Regions from separate parts of the Billgrantia tianxiuensis genome, predicted to be linked through region 2. Evidence: riboswitches for the same ligand, from Rfam matches in the RefSeq annotation. Region 2 holds a riboswitch; the other holds the start of a gene.
The links. A riboswitch is a leader RNA that binds a small molecule or an ion and turns the genes downstream of it on or off. The one in region 2 is predicted to bind thiamine pyrophosphate.

Region 1: another riboswitch for thiamine pyrophosphate. It lies ahead of EKK97_RS18970 (sodium:solute symporter family transporter); the one in region 2 lies ahead of tenA (thiaminase II).

Annotation. Positions count from the first base shown of each region.
Region 1 is NZ_CP035042.1:4,078,694-4,086,079, forward strand. Features, by position in the region: gene ilvD (dihydroxy-acid dehydratase) at 1-1,546, opposite strand, end outside; gene EKK97_RS18970 (sodium:solute symporter family transporter) at 1,612-3,000, opposite strand; TPP riboswitch at 2,990-3,097, opposite strand; gene EKK97_RS18975 (hypothetical protein) at 3,223-3,909, shown strand; gene EKK97_RS18980 (peroxidase-related enzyme) at 3,926-4,513, opposite strand; gene EKK97_RS18985 (GGDEF domain-containing protein) at 4,600-5,910, opposite strand; partial or broken gene EKK97_RS26175 (7TMR-DISMED2 domain-containing protein) at 5,992-6,461, opposite strand; gene EKK97_RS18990 (CoA-acylating methylmalonate-semialdehyde dehydrogenase) at 6,600-7,386, opposite strand, start outside.
Region 2 is NZ_CP035042.1:1,519,792-1,527,177, reverse strand. Features, by position in the region: partial or broken gene EKK97_RS07155 (VOC family protein) at 58-449, shown strand; gene EKK97_RS07150 (DUF4870 family protein) at 517-891, shown strand; gene EKK97_RS07145 (lysophospholipid acyltransferase family protein) at 896-1,825, shown strand; gene EKK97_RS07140 (AsmA family protein) at 1,882-2,949, shown strand; gene EKK97_RS07135 (translocation/assembly module TamB domain-containing protein) at 2,973-5,255, shown strand; TPP riboswitch at 5,308-5,441, shown strand; partial or broken gene tenA (thiaminase II) at 5,521-6,188, shown strand; gene thiC (phosphomethylpyrimidine synthase ThiC) at 6,222-7,386, shown strand, end outside.

The DNA of each region.
Region 1 (7,386 bases), 2.5 Mb from region 2:
GCAGCTCGATGGTATCGGCCTCGGCGTCGATGGTGATGGCGTCGCCATCCTCCACCAGCGCCAGCGGGCCGCCATCGAAGGCTTCGGGCGAGACATGTCCCACTACGAAGCCGTGGCTGCCGCCGGAGAAGCGCCCATCGGTGATCAGCGCCACCGAATTGCCCAGGCCGCGGCCCATGATCGCCGAAGTCGGCGTGAGCATCTCACGCATCCCCGGGCCACCCCTGGGGCCCTCGTAGCGGATCACCACCACGTCGCCTGCAGCTACGGTGCCGTCGTCGATGCGCGCCTGGGCCTCCTCCTCCGAGCCGAATACCCGGGCACTGCCGGAAAACCGGGTGCCCTCCTTGCCGCTGATCTTGGCCACCGCTCCTTGGGGCGCCAGGTTACCGTAGAGGATGCGCAGGTGGCTCTCCTCCTTCAGCGGGGCATCCAGCGGTGCGACGATCTGCTGACCCTCGGGGTAGGGTTCGACTCCGGCCAGGTTCTCGGCCAGCGTGCGCCCCGTCACCGTGAGACAATCGCCGTGCAGCATGCCAGCCTCGAGCAGAGTCTTCATCAACGGCTGGATGCCACCGATCTCGACCAGCTCGCTCATCATGTAGCGCCCGCTGGGGCGCAGGTCGGCCAGCACCGGCACGCGGCGGCCAATCGCGGTGAAATCGGCAAGCGACAGCGGCACGCCCACGGCACTGGCCATGGCGATCAGGTGCAGCACCGCATTGGTGGAGCCGCCCAAGGCAATGACCACGGTGATGGCGTTCTCGAACGCCTGGCGAGTCATGATGTCGGAGGGCTTGAGGTCGCGCTCGAGCAGTTCGAGCACGGCGGCACCGGCCGCCTCGCAATCGGCGCGCTTGGCCTGGGACACCGCCTCCTGCGCCGAGCTGCCGGGCAGGCTCATGCCCAGCGCCTCGATCGCCGAGGCCATGGTATTGGCGGTGTACATGCCACCGCAGGAGCCGGGACCGGGAATTGCCGTTTCCTCGATCTGCTTCAGCTCGATCCGGTCGATGTCGCCGCGGCCGTGGGCGCCCATGGCCTCGAATACCGAGACGATGTCGGTGCGGTTGGCACCGGGCCGAATGGTGCCGCCATAGACGAACACACTGGGGCGATTCAAGCGCGCCAGGCCGATCAGGCAACCCGGCATGTTCTTGTCGCAGCCGCCGATGGCCACCAGCCCATCGAAGCCCTCGCAACCAGCCACGGTCTCGATGGAATCGGCGATCACCTCGCGCGAGACCAGCGAGTACTTCATTCCCTCGGTGCCGTTGGCAATGCCGTCGGAGATGGTGATGGTGTTGAAGATCACGCCCTTGCCACCGGCCGCATCGGCGCCGTCGCGGGCTCGCTCGGCCAGCTCATGAATGTGGCTGTTGCACGGTGTGACCATGCTCCAGGTCGAGGCGATGCCCACCTGGGGCTTGCTGAAGTCCTCGTCGGAAAAGCCCACCGCGCGCAGCATGGCACGGCTGGCAGACTTGCCGACACCATCCACCACCGGGGCGGAGTGGCGACGGCGCGGGTCCGGGGTATCGCTCATGGGGCGCTCTCCGTTTCGGTTACGCACCCCTGAGGTTGGTCGTTATGGCGCCTTCTGGCAAATGCTCAGACGGTGCGCGGCATGGCGCGGGGCTTGAGCCAGGCGATCGTCAGGCTGACCAGAGTCGAAGCCACCAGTGCCCCGAGGAAGGGCGGCAGCGTGGGAATGCTATCGGGAAAGCTCGCCGCCAACACACCCGCCGCAGCGCTGCCGTATGCCACCCAGCCCGGCAGAATCGCGCCGAGCATGCCCGCCACGCCTCCCGCCACTGCCGCCAGCGGCGTCATACGCTGCCACAGTCCCAGCAGCACCGGCACCACGATGGCGGCACACAGCAGATCGGCGATCAGGAACAGCCGCAGCACCGAGAGCCCTTGCAGCGCCACGATCACCACCGGCACCATCAGCACCACGGTGACCAGCCGCGCCGCACCGATGGATAACCCTCGCCTGCCCGACCCCGCCACCGCCAGCGAAGCAATACCGTTCTGCAGGGTATCGACGCTGGAGGCGACCAGAGTGACCGCCAGTACCAGGGCCGGCAACGCCAGCCAACCCGGCGCTTCGGCCAACAGGGCAAAGAAGGGAATCGGCGGCTCGCCGAGCGACACGCCACTCATCGCCGCCAACATGCCAAGCCCACCCACCAGGGCGACCACCGCCACGGTGGTCGCCCCGCCCAGCCAGGCACCGCGGTTGAGGGCACGCTCGTCGCGAGCCGCCCAGACCCGCTGCCAGTAACCTTGATGGAACAGGTTGGCCGCGGTCACGGCGATGATCAGCGTCAGCGCCACGCCCAGCGCGCTGCCGACGGGAATGGCCGGCAAGGCCGCCTGGACAGGCATTTCGGGCAGGCGTACGAGCGCCACGCCGCCCACCACCAGCAACAACACGATCAGCAGCCAGGCCTGCCAGCGATCCGTGGCCAGGCTCGCACGCAGCCCACCGATGGCGGTATAGAGCAGCGTGGTCACGGCCACGCCGATCACCACCAGCGCGGGGGGCACGTCGGAAAGCAGCGCGGTGATCGCCCCGATGGCGGTCAGTTCGGCGGCAAGAAAGCAGGCCATGTAGAGAATCGAGATCAGCGATACCCAGCGGCGCACGCCGGCGCCGTAGCACGCCTCGGCGAACTCGCCGATGCTGCGCCCTTCAGGCAGGTGGCGACGAATCGCGGGGCCGTAGAGCCCCAGCACGATGAACGGCAGCGCTGAACCGATGGCGTAGCCCGCCAGCGCCACCGGGCCGACGAAGGCACCGATCTCCGGCGGCGCGAAGAGGATCCATGCTCCCATCCCAGAAGCCAGGAACGACAACCCCAAGGTCGAGGCAGACTGGGAATTGCGGGCGGTGACGTAGTCGTCGAGGGGGCCGTCGGCCCGGCGAGCCCGCAGGCCCAGTAGCGCAAAGCATAGCAGCGCCGCGCCGAGTACGGCAGACGTCAGGTATGACATGTCGCACTTCCTCCGCCGGCATGAACCGGATCAGGTTCCAGGGTCAGCGTAGGCGCTCTCTCAGCCTCGCCGCAGCGAGACTCCCCTGGCGACAGTGAATGAATTTTTCTTCGCAAGGCTCAAGCTGGCCCCATACGGGCCGATATGACCTCGAGCCCCTGGAATGATATAACTGATATAACAGCGAAAAAACCAGACACTCCTCCCCGCAGGGAACCTGTCATGCCATTCAGCGAAGCCAAGGAACACGCCCCAGGGCGCCTTCATCACATCTTTGCCGACCCCTACTCCGCTTTCGACAACCTGGCCGTCGAGCGCCAGTTGCACCTGCGGGTCGCACTGCAGGCGCTGGTCTGCGAGCCATTGGCTGGCGGCCATCTGACGCTGCGCGTCATCCATGGCTGGGAGAACGGAGGCTTCGACCCGGCCGACCTGGCCCATAGCGACAAGCGCATTGCCTCACTCGACGAACTCGATCGGGTGCGCCTGCACTTCCAGCAGGCCTTCGAGAAAGCCGCCCCATTACCGCATGACGAGACGTCGTTGCTGGCCGGGCCGCTGGCCGAGGCCATCGCTGCCGCCGAGGCCAAAGGGCAGGTGCTCGACGAAGAGACGCGCACCATTCCCGCCCGCTGGCCCGCCTTCGAGCGTGGCCTTTCGCTGTACACCTTCTTCAAGGTCTATCACCGCCTGACTTACGGCGAGGACGACAGCTACCGCTCGATCCACTGCCAAACACCGGATGGCGCTCGCGAGATTCACGAGTTCCATCTCGAGGAGGGCGAGTTCGCCGTGGTGTGCCCCGCCGAGGGCGCATCCGGTGACAGCGTACTCGTTCTACACGTCAGCCAGCTCGAGCCGGTACTGATGCTGTTGGAGGCGTGCCGCCACCTGGCCCCTACACGCTGAGCCCTCGCTTCTCTTCTCACTTCTCCCTCGGCACCCGTCCCATCAGGTAGAACTCAGGGTTGGGCGGCGTGCCGGTGAGGGTGACCAGGCGGTTGGAGAGGCCGAAGAAGGCGGTGATGGCGCCGATATCCCAGATGTCGTCATGGGTGAAGCCGACCTCGGTGAGACGCGCCTGCCATTCGTCGGTGAGTTCCCCTACCTCCAGGCCGCAGTGCAGGGCGAAATCGAGCATCACTCGGTGACGTTCGCTGAGCGGCGCGGTGCGGTGGTTGATCGCCACTTGGTCGGCCAGCAGCGGATCCTTGCTGTAGATGCGCACCAGCGCGCCGTGGGCTACCACACAGTAGAGGCAACGGTTGCGGGCACTGGTGGCCACCACGATCATCTCCTTCTCCGCCTTGGTGAGGGTGTCGGACTCCCGTTCCATCAGCGCATCGTGGTAGGCGAAGAAGGCGCGGAACTCGTCGGGACGATGCGCCAGCATCAAAAAGACGTTAGGCACGAAGCCGGCCTTCTCTTGCACGGCGAGAATGGCATCGCATATGTCTTCGGGCAGGTCCTGGATCGATTCGGGTACCGGAAAGCGGCTGAGTGGTGCTGGCATGGCGTTATCTCTTGTCGTTGTCACTTCGCTCATGTCAGTTAACGTTAACGTCAACGAAATGTCCATGCATATCGGCCCTACCCCGTTCAAGCCTTCTCCAGCAATGAGCGCGTCACCACCCGGTTGCGGCTAAGTTCCTTGGCCTCGTACATCGCCTGGTCTGCCTGACGATACAGCGCCATGGCCGAGGGCGCCTGACGGTAGTCGCTGCAGCACACCAGCCCGAAGGAAGCGGTCACGACGCCATGGCGCGATTTCTTATGCGGGATCTGCAATTGCTGGAGAGAATGACGAAAGCGTTCGAGGGCAAACTGCCCCGCTTCCAGCGAATCGGCTTCCAGCAGAATGCCGAACTCCTCCCCTCCCAGGCGGAACAGCCTGTCACCGGCCCGGCGAAAGTGCGCCCTGAGCAGCTTGCTGACCTCGATCAGCACCTCGTCGCCGGCCTGGTGGCCATAGGTATCGTTGAACAACTTAAAGTCGTCGATATCCATCATGGCGAACAACAGCGGTTTGTCGTCGCGCTGATGGCGCAGAATCTCCTCGCTGAGCAACGTCTCGAACTGGCGCCGGTTGAGCAGCCCCGTCAGCGGATCCGTTCGCACCATGGCGGCCAGCCGCTGGTTGGCTTCCTCCAGTTCCTGGGTGCGCTCATTTACCTGGGTCTCGAGCTGCTGACTGAGGGAGCGCTGCAGCTCGTAGGTTTCGCGTTCCGCCGCCAGCTTGGCCCGCTTCAGCCGGCTGATCTTGCAGGCCAGACCGAAGGCCAGCAGCAGGAAGCCAAAGGCCGCACCCAGCTCCAGCGCATACTCGCTGACGATGCCATAAGGCACGAAACCGCCCAGCCGCAAGCAGTAGACCACGCTGCCCACCAGCAAACCGCCCCAGGCCACCAGGAAGACCCGCGCCAGGCTGTCGCGCCGATGCCCGAGCCAGATGGCGGTGCCAAGCAGCAGCAGCGCGTAAACGATACCCAGCGGAACCAGGGCGCGCAGTACCCAGGCGAAACGGTCGGCGAAGACCGGCAGCACGGACAACAGAATCAATCCCGTCAGCCACGCGAATAGCCGGGCCAGGCGCGGCGCCTGTTGTCGCAGGTTCAGGTAATCGATGCTGAATAGGGTCAAGGCGCCGTACAGCAGACCGGCACTCAACAGCAGCATCTGCTGATTGAAGCGCGGCCACTCCGGCCACAGGAACTGGTAGCCGAACCCTCGCAGGGTGAAGTTGAACAGCAGGAAGGCGCCCAGGTAGAGCACGGAATGCAGAAAAGCCCGCTCGCGTGTGGCGATAAAGGTCAACAGGTTGTAGATCAGCAGCGCCAGAAGTCCGCCATAGAGCAGGCTGTAGGCCATCAACTCGCCCTGGGTGCGCTCGAGGAAGCTGACATCGTCCATCAACAGCAGCGGAGTGGCGGGTATTAGTCCATCGTGGCTCGAGAGGCGCACGAGGACCTGGCGTGTCTCTTCCGGCCCCACATGGAGCGGCAACACGAAGGAGCGATGCCCAATGGGACGTGAAGCAAACGGGCGGCGGCTACCGGTATGCCACTGCTGTACCACCCTGCCCTGCTCGTCCACCGCATAGGCGTCGACGAAATCGGGCAGCGGCGAGGCCAGTTCGAGCAGTCGCCGCAGGGGGCCGGAGAGCCGTTCTGTATTTCCAGCCTCAGCCACCAGGCCGAATCGGTGAAACCGAACTTGGGCGTCTCCTGCTGCAAGGGCTGCCAGGGTAGTGTTGCGCTCGCCTCCAGCACCTCGTCGATGCCGAGCCGATTCGCTTCGTCCTCGAACACCGACACCTGCGGAGCGGGATTGAGAGTGGTGGCAGGCTCGGTAATGTCGATGGCAGCCTGAGCCTGCCACGCAGGCAGCCAGGCAAATAGCCAGAAAAGAACGGCCATCCCTTTGGCCAAGCCGGCTGGCATCCCGGCAAGCGCGTAGCGCATGGGCACAAGGCCTCCATGATCGTGTCCTTACGATCCCTACACCTTAGCATCATTAGGGCGGCACCACTGCGCCGCAACGAGCACCTACGCAAAGGCCCCGCCTCTGGGACGGGGCCTCGACTTCCTCGTGGGACTTCGTCAGCTCAACGAGATGGTGCTGTTGATGCCGCTGGAGACGTTCTCCGGCTCGAACCAGCGTGCGGTGACAGTCTTGGTCTGGGTCCAGAACTGGATCGCCTGCTTGCCGTTGGGGCCCAGGTCGCCCAACTTCGAGCCGCGCGAGCCGGTGAAGCTGAAGTAGGCCACCGGCACCGGAATCGGCACGTTGATGCCGACCTGGCCGACGTCGATGTCGGTCTCGAAGCGGCGCGCCACCCAGCCGGAGTTGGTGAAGATCGAGGTGCCGTTACCGTTGGGGTTGGCATTGATGAACTCGATCGCCTCATCCAGGGTATCGACACTGACCACGCACAGCACTGGGCCGAAGATCTCCTCGCGGTAGATAGTCATCTCCGGCTTCACGTCGGCAAACACGGTGGCACCGACGAAGTTGCCGTCCGGGTAGCCCTCCACCTGGCAGCCGCGGCCATCGACCAACAGCTTGGCGCCCTCTTTCTCGCCGGCGTCGATCAGGCGTACCACGCGGTCGCGGGCGGCCTTGGAGACCAGCGGGCCGAGATCGGCGTCACGCTGGGTGCCCGGCCCCACCTTCATGTTGCGCGCCCCCTCGACGATATCGTCGAGCCATGCCTTGGCCTCGCCCACCAGCACCACCACCGAGTTGGCCATGCAGCGCTGGCCGGCAGCGCCGAAGGCGGAGCCCAGCAGGTTGTTGATCGCTTGGCTGCGGTTGGCGTCGGGCATCACGACACAATGGTTCTTGGCACCCATCATCGACTGTACCCGCTTGCCCGCCTCGGAGGCG
Region 2 (7,386 bases):
TCCTTTTGGGCCTGACGAAACAAAGTGGTGAAACACAACATTACGAGGAGGCCGGCAATGCTGTCAGGTCTGGACCACCTGGTCATCACCGTGACCGACATTTCACGCGCCGTGGATTTCTATTCACGAGTGCTCGGCCTCGAGGTGCGCTATCGGGATCGTGAGCGCGTCGACCTGATACTCGGCGATGTCGCCTTGCGCCTGCACTGGACGGCGACCGACATCGAACCGCGCGCCGCCACCCCCACGCCGGGCAGTCTCGACCTGTGTCTGCGCAGCCTGCTGCCATTGGACGAGGTGCAGCGCCATCTGGAAGCGCTGGATATCGAAGTCGAACTCGGCCCGGTCCCGCGACAGGGGCCAACGGTCCTATCGAATCGATCTACCTGCGCGACCCCGATGGCAACCTGCTGGAGATCAGCCGCCCGCTCAAGGAGGTACTCGAATAGCCGCCTCCCTGGCAATGTCGCCCACGGCCGGTATCATTGACGCAAACCATGACCGACTGGATGACTCATGAACGATAGTCCCGAAAGCCGTAACGTCATCGATTCGGGTAGCACGCCCGACACCACTCTGCCTATCGTCGTCTACGCCCTGTTCCTGGCAGGCATCGTCACTGGCGGCCTGACCATGCTGGTCGGTGTGGTGATCGCCTATGTCTATCGCGGCCAGAATCCGCACTGGTTCGATGAGCACTACCGTTATCAGATCCGCACCTTCTGGCTCGCGGTGCTCTACTTCTCCATTTCCGGCCTGCTGATGCTGATACTGATCGGCTTCGTGACCTGGCTGGTGGTAATCGTCTGGCTGGTGGTGCGCTGCGTCAAGGGCATCAAGCGCCTGCAGGAGCACCGCGAGCCCGAGAATGTTGACGCCTGGCTGATCTGAGCCCATGAGCGAGTCGCAGCCTACCTCCACCACCCTACAGGGTCGCGCCATCGCCGCGCTGTGGCGCACCCTGGCCGGCCGTCGCCCCGCTACGCTCTGGCGTCTGGCCCGCATCGCCGGTCCCATGGTGCACCGCTTGAGTCGTCGCGAGCGCGAGGTCACCGAGATCAATCTGGCCGAGGTCTACCCCGAGCAGGCTGCCGTGGGGCGTCGCCAGCTGGCCCGTGAAAGCCTGACCCACTCCACCGCCACCATGCTCGAGCTGGGCTTTGCCTGGATGGCCGCGCCGCAGCGGGTCGAGGATTCGATTCTCGAGATCCATGGTCGCGAGTTGCTCGACGAAGCCAGGGCCGAAGGGCGCGGCGTCATCGTCTTGGCCCCACACTTCGGCAACTGGGAGGTGCTCAACTTCTGGCTCTCGAGCCACTTCCCCTTCACCGCCATGTACGAGCCCCCCAAGATCGCCGAACTCGACCCGGTGATCCGTCAGGGGCGCGAGCGCATGGGCGCAAGCCTGGTGCCGACCAACCCGCGCGGCGTCGCGGCCCTGCTCAAGGCACTCAAGCGCAGCGAGGCCGTTGGCATCCTGCCGGACCAGGAACCCGACTGGGGTAGCGGTGTATTCGCCCCCTTCTATCATCGCCTGGCCTACACCGCGACCCTGCTGCCCAAGCTGGTGGCGCGCACCGATGCCCGGGTTGTCACCGGCGTGGCCCGGCGCATCCCCGGGCGCGGCTTCGCCATCCACTTCCTCGCCGCCGACGAGCGCGTCTATGCCACCGACGAGGAGCAGTCGGCCACCGGCGTCAACGCCTGCGTGGAAGACGCCATCGCCCTGGACCCGGCCCAGTACCAGTGGGAGTACAAGCGCTACCGCAAGGTCATCGAGGAGCAACAGGGCGTACCGAACCACCGGGAGTTTCGGCTCTACTAAACGCCGCCGCCGTTCATGCGCAGGGGGTGAATGCCTCAAGGACGAGTACGCCATCCATGATCCTGCCCAGGCCGCTCAAGGCGCTGACTTGGCTCGTGCTGTTTCTGGCACTGCTCTACGCGCTCTATCTCGCCACCGCCAATGCCCTGCTCGCCAGCGCCTGGGGCCGCGATCAGCTCGAGCGTTCGCCGCGTCTCTCGCTCGAGTGGGAGCGTGCCTGGACGCTCTTTCCCGGCCACCTCGAGGTCACCCAACTGCACCTGACCGGCCGCACCGCCGAGCGGCGCTTCACGCTGGCGGCCGAACGCGCCAGCCTGCGTTTCGCTCTCACTCCCCTGCTCGACCATGAAGTCAGCATCCATACCTTGGAAGCCGAGGGCATCCGCCAGGCCGGCCTCGACGCCTACCGCTTGCAGGGCAGCGGCACCCTGGAGCTGGCCGGCGTTCATTGGCGCGCCGGCGAGATCGGCGCCGAGCGCGCCTCGCTGCAGTTGGACGAGGGCACGGTGTTGCATGACGACACCGCACTGGTGGAATGCGTAACGCTTGACGCCGACCTGCGCCTGGCACCGCTGAGGCTGGCCGAGCACCCCGGCGGCGAGGCGACACGCTTCGTCTCCGGCACCCTCACGCTGGCCGGACGCAGCGACGCCTATGACGTCTTCAACCCCTACCTTGCGGCGCTGGGCTGGCTCGAGATCGACGGGCGCGGCGATCTCACCGGCGACATCGCCATCGAGCGCGGCGAGGTCCAACCGGGTAGCCGTCTGCGCCTGGATTCCCCTCGCCTGAGCGTGCAGCTCGATGAGCGCCACTGGCTGGAAGCGGGGGCGCTCTACCGCATCGACGGCTCCGGTGCCGTCGAGGTCGAGGTGGCACAGAGCGCGCGCCTGGCCCTCGAACTCGATGACATCCAGATGGTCGAGGCGACACCGGAACCCTCTCCTGCTGCCTCGGCTCGCCCCCTGCTCGGCGGCGAAGGGTTCCGGCTGGCGCTGGAGACCCCTGAGCTGCGCCTGCATGCCCCGCCGGACGAACTGCTGCGCGCCGAACTGAACTGGCGCAACGCCGAGGCATACGACATCGCCGCCTTCCAGCGTTATCTGCCACCCCCGTACCGTTGACGCTGGAAGGGGGCACGGCCAGGTTGCAAGGCGGACTCAGCTACGACGCCGAGCACCTCACCGGCGGCTTCGATCTCGCCGGAGAGGCCATCTCGGTGCGCCTCGGGGAGCAGCCGCTGACCGGCCGGCTGGGCCTGCAGCTGCCCATCGCCGAACTCGACGTCGAAGGTGGCGCGGTGGACGTTTCCGGTACCCGCTTCGACCTGGAAGCCGCCGCCCCTGGCGAGGCGCAGCCGCTCACCACATCGCTTGCGCTGCCCGTCGCCCGCTTTCACTCGCCGTTGGCCTGGCGCGAATTGGATGATGACGCCCTGCTCGATGGCGAAACCCCATGGCAAGCGGAACTGGAACTACGCGGCCATGTCGCCAATCTCGGCGTGCTCGACCCCTTCCTCACCGACCTGTTCAATGGGCGCGGTCTTGCCCTGCAGGGCGGCGGCCGACTCGATGGCACGCTCCAGGTGCGCGATGGCCAGCCGCTGCCGGGCAGCCGGCTCGACGTCCACTCCGAAGCGCTGGGAGCCCGCTTTCTCGGCTTTCACGCCCGCGGCGACGGCCGCGCGCATCTCGTGCTCAGGCCCGGCGAGCCCGACCCCGAGGCAAGCATGGAGCTCGTCTTCGGTGAAGTGGACCTCACCCGCCTCAGCGATGGTCACCGACTGTTCCAGGCCGAGCACCTCGCGCTTGCCGCCACCGCTCGGGCGAGCCCACAGGCCACACCCCCCGCCACCGCAGAGATCGAATGGCGCGGCGCGCGCATCCCCGACGTCAGCGTGCTCGATGCCTATCTGCCGCCAACGGCACTGCTACGGCTGCACGGCGGCCGGGCCGCCAGCGATGGGGAGCTCGTGATCGCCGGGGAGCGTGCCCAGGGGCGGGCTACCCTGACGGGGGATGCCATTCGTGGCCGCCTGCTGCAGGAAGCGTTCGACGGCGAGTTGGACGTGAGCCTCGTGCTGCGCGACCTTCACCCCGCCCGCCAGCACCTCGATCTCTCCGGCAGCCGCCTGACCCTGAACGCCGCGACGAACGGCGGCGAGCCCCTGCGTACCCAGTTGGCGGTTCGCCAGGCGAGGCTCCAGGGCGGCTTCGACTGGCCCGCCAGCGAAGCGCCACGCCGGCCGCTATCCGGCACGCTGCGGCTGGACGGCCTGCTCGACCGGCTCGGCTTTCTCAACGCCTTTCTGCCCGACGAGCACGGCCTGGCCATTCAGGGCGGCGGGCGCCTGAGCGCCGACCTGCACTTCGCCGACGGCGAAGCCATGCCCGGCAGCCAGCTGCGCGTTCACTCCGAGCGGCTCGGCGCCCGCTTCCTGCACTACGAGGCCTTCGGCGACGGCTCGCTGATCGTGACGGTCAACGACCCCGGCGCCGAGTTCAGCCTGTCGCTGCCCCGCTTCGGCCTGCGCCGTCAGGCGGGCGAAGGCGCACTGATCGAGGGCCGGCTGCTGAACATTCACAGCCGGGCACGCCATTTCGATCTGCCCGAAGGGCTGCGCGAACTAAGTACGCGCATCGATCTTCCCCACCTGGCGGCAGCGGATCTCGCCGCGCTCAACGCCTACCTGCCCCAGGGCGGCGCCATCGAGCTGCTGGGCGGCCAGGCACGTCTCGCCACCCATCTGCAGCTCGAAGGCATGCGCGCCAGCGGCCGGCTGACGCTACATGCACCGGATGCCCGGCTCGCCCTGCACGAGCAGACCCTCGAGGGCGCTCTGCACCTGGAGACCCGGCTTGCCGACGGCGACCTGGAGAGTCTCGACTTCGACGTCTCCGGCTCGCGGCTCAGTCTCGACGGCGTGCGCCTGGCGGACGCCGGCGGCAGCCTCAGCCACGGCTGGTGGGCGCGGCTCGAGCTGCCCGAGGGGCGCATGCGCTGGGAGCGGCCGCTGGAACTCGACGCCCAACTGGAACTGGCCATGCGCGACAGCGGCCTGCTGGTCAATCTGCTCGTCGATGCCGCCCGCGAGCAACGCTGGTTGCGCGAACGCCTCACCCTCGGCGAGGTACGCGGAGAGGCACGGGTCATGCTGAACGACGACACCGTACGGCTGGAGAACCTCGCCGTGCAGGCCGGCACACGCCTGGAACTGCTCGCCAATCTAGCCCTGCGCGACTCGCAGCTGGCCGGCCGCGCCTTTGCCCGCTACGGGCCCCTGCGGCTGGGCATCGAGCTGGATGGCGAACGCCGCCGCTGGCAGCTACGCAATGCCCGATCGTGGTACGCCAGCGGCCAACCCGCCAGCGAGCTGACATTGCCCGATAGCGGGACCTGGTTCGAACGGCTGGAGGTGCAGGCCGAATGAGCCAAGTGGCCCGTATGGCTGGAAACCGGCCGCCGACCTGCTAGACTGGCCACAACGCTTGACGGGGTGCCGGTGGAACCGGCTGAGATCGCCATACGACATGTCTGCTTCAGACGCGTCGTCACGGCGGGGCCCGTTGAACCTGATCCGGCTCGTACCGGCGTAGGAATCAAGCGGTGGCCAGGGCGCCAGTCCCCCCTTCTCAGCCCTGACCCACTCTTCTCCCCTTCGCCCCGCTCCGGATCCGTTCACACCCGGAGGCAAGATGGGCTATCGCTTCACCGACCTGACCCGCGCCTGCCACGACGAATGGCGCGCCTACATCGAGCACGACTTCGTCCGCGGCCTGGGCACCGGCACCCTCCCGAAGACGCCTTTCGCCACTATCTGCAGCAGGACTACCTGTTTCTGATCCACTTCGCCCGAGCCTACGCGCTGGCCGCCTACAAGAGCCGCACCCTGGCCGATCTGCGCCAGGCCCACGAGGGGCTCAAGGCCATCGTCGACGTGGAACTGGGCCTGCACGTGGGTTACTGCCGCGAGTGGGGCATCACTGAGTCGCAACTGGCCGCGCTACCCGAGGCGCGGGCCACCATGGCCTATACCCGCTACGTGCTGGATACCGGTAACCGTGGCGACCTGCTAGATCTGCATGTGGCACTTGCCCCTTGCCTAGTGGGCTACGGCGAGATCGCCAACTGGCTGAACGCCCAAGACTCCACCGTACGCGGCGACGCCAATCCCTATGAGGCCTGGATCGCCATGTACGAGAGCGAGGAGTTCCAGGCCGCCATGCGCGCCGAGCTCGAATGGCTCGACACCCGACTGGCCGATGTCACCCCGGCACGCTTCGACGAGCTCGTCGAGGTTTTCCGCGACGCCACACGGCTCGAGATCGATTTCTGGCAGATGGGGCTCGACCGCAGCCTCTGACTCACCGACAACAATGCACCAAGGATCCCTACCATGAGCAAGACCGCCCACTTCCTCGCCGAGACCGCCAAGGTCGACGAGGCCGCCATCCAGCCGCTGCCCGGCTCGCGCAAGGTCTACGTCGAGGGCTCGCGGCCCGACATCCGCGTGCCCTTCCGCGAGATCTCGCTGTCGCCGACCAAGACCTCCGGCATGGGCCCGGATGAGCAGAACCCGCCGCTGCTGGTCTACGACACTTCCGGCCCCTACACCGACCCGGCGGCCGAAATCGACCTGCGCCGCGGCCTGCCCGAGCTGCGCCGCGCCTGGATCGACGAGCGCGGCGACACCGAGTTCCTCGACGGCCCCACCAGCGAGTACGGCAAGCGCCGCGCCAACGACCCGACCCTGGCCCAGTTGCGCTTCGACCTGACCCGCACGCCGCGCCGCGCCAAGCCCGGGAAGAACGTCACCCAACTGCACTACGCCCGCCAGGGCATCATTACGCCGGAGATGGAGTTCATCGCCATCCGCGAGAACCAGCGCCGCCAGGCCTTGGGCACCGCCGAGGTGGAGCGCATCCTCGGCCATCAGCATGCGGGCCAGGGTTTCGGCGCCAGGCTACCCGAAGAGATCACGCCGGAGTTTGTGCGCGCCGAGGTAGCCGCCGGCCGGGCCATCATCCCTTGCAACATCAACCACCCCGAGTCCGAGCCGATGATCATCGGCCGCAACTTTCTGGTGAAGATCAACGGCAACCTGGGCAACTCGGCGGTGACCTCCTCCATCGAGGAGGAAGTCGACAAGATGACCTGGGGCATCCGCTGGGGGGCGGACACCATCATGGACCTCTCCACCGGCCAGAACATCCACGAGACCCGCGAGTGGATCATCCGCAACTCGCCGGTGCCGATCGGCACGGTGCCGATCTACCAGGCCCTGGAGAAGGTCAACGGCGTGGCCGAGAATCTTACCTGGGAGGTGTTCCGCGACACCCTGATCGAGCAGGCCGAGCAGGGCGTGGACTACTTCACCATCCACGCCGGGGTGCTGCTGCGCTACGTGCCGCTGACCGCCAAGCGCGTCACCGGCATCGTCTCCCGTGGTGGCTCGATCATGGCCAAGTGGTGCCTGTTCCACCACCAGGAGAGCTTCCTCTACACCCACTTCGAGGAGATCTGCCAGATCTGCAAGCAGTACGACGTGGCCTTCTCGCTGG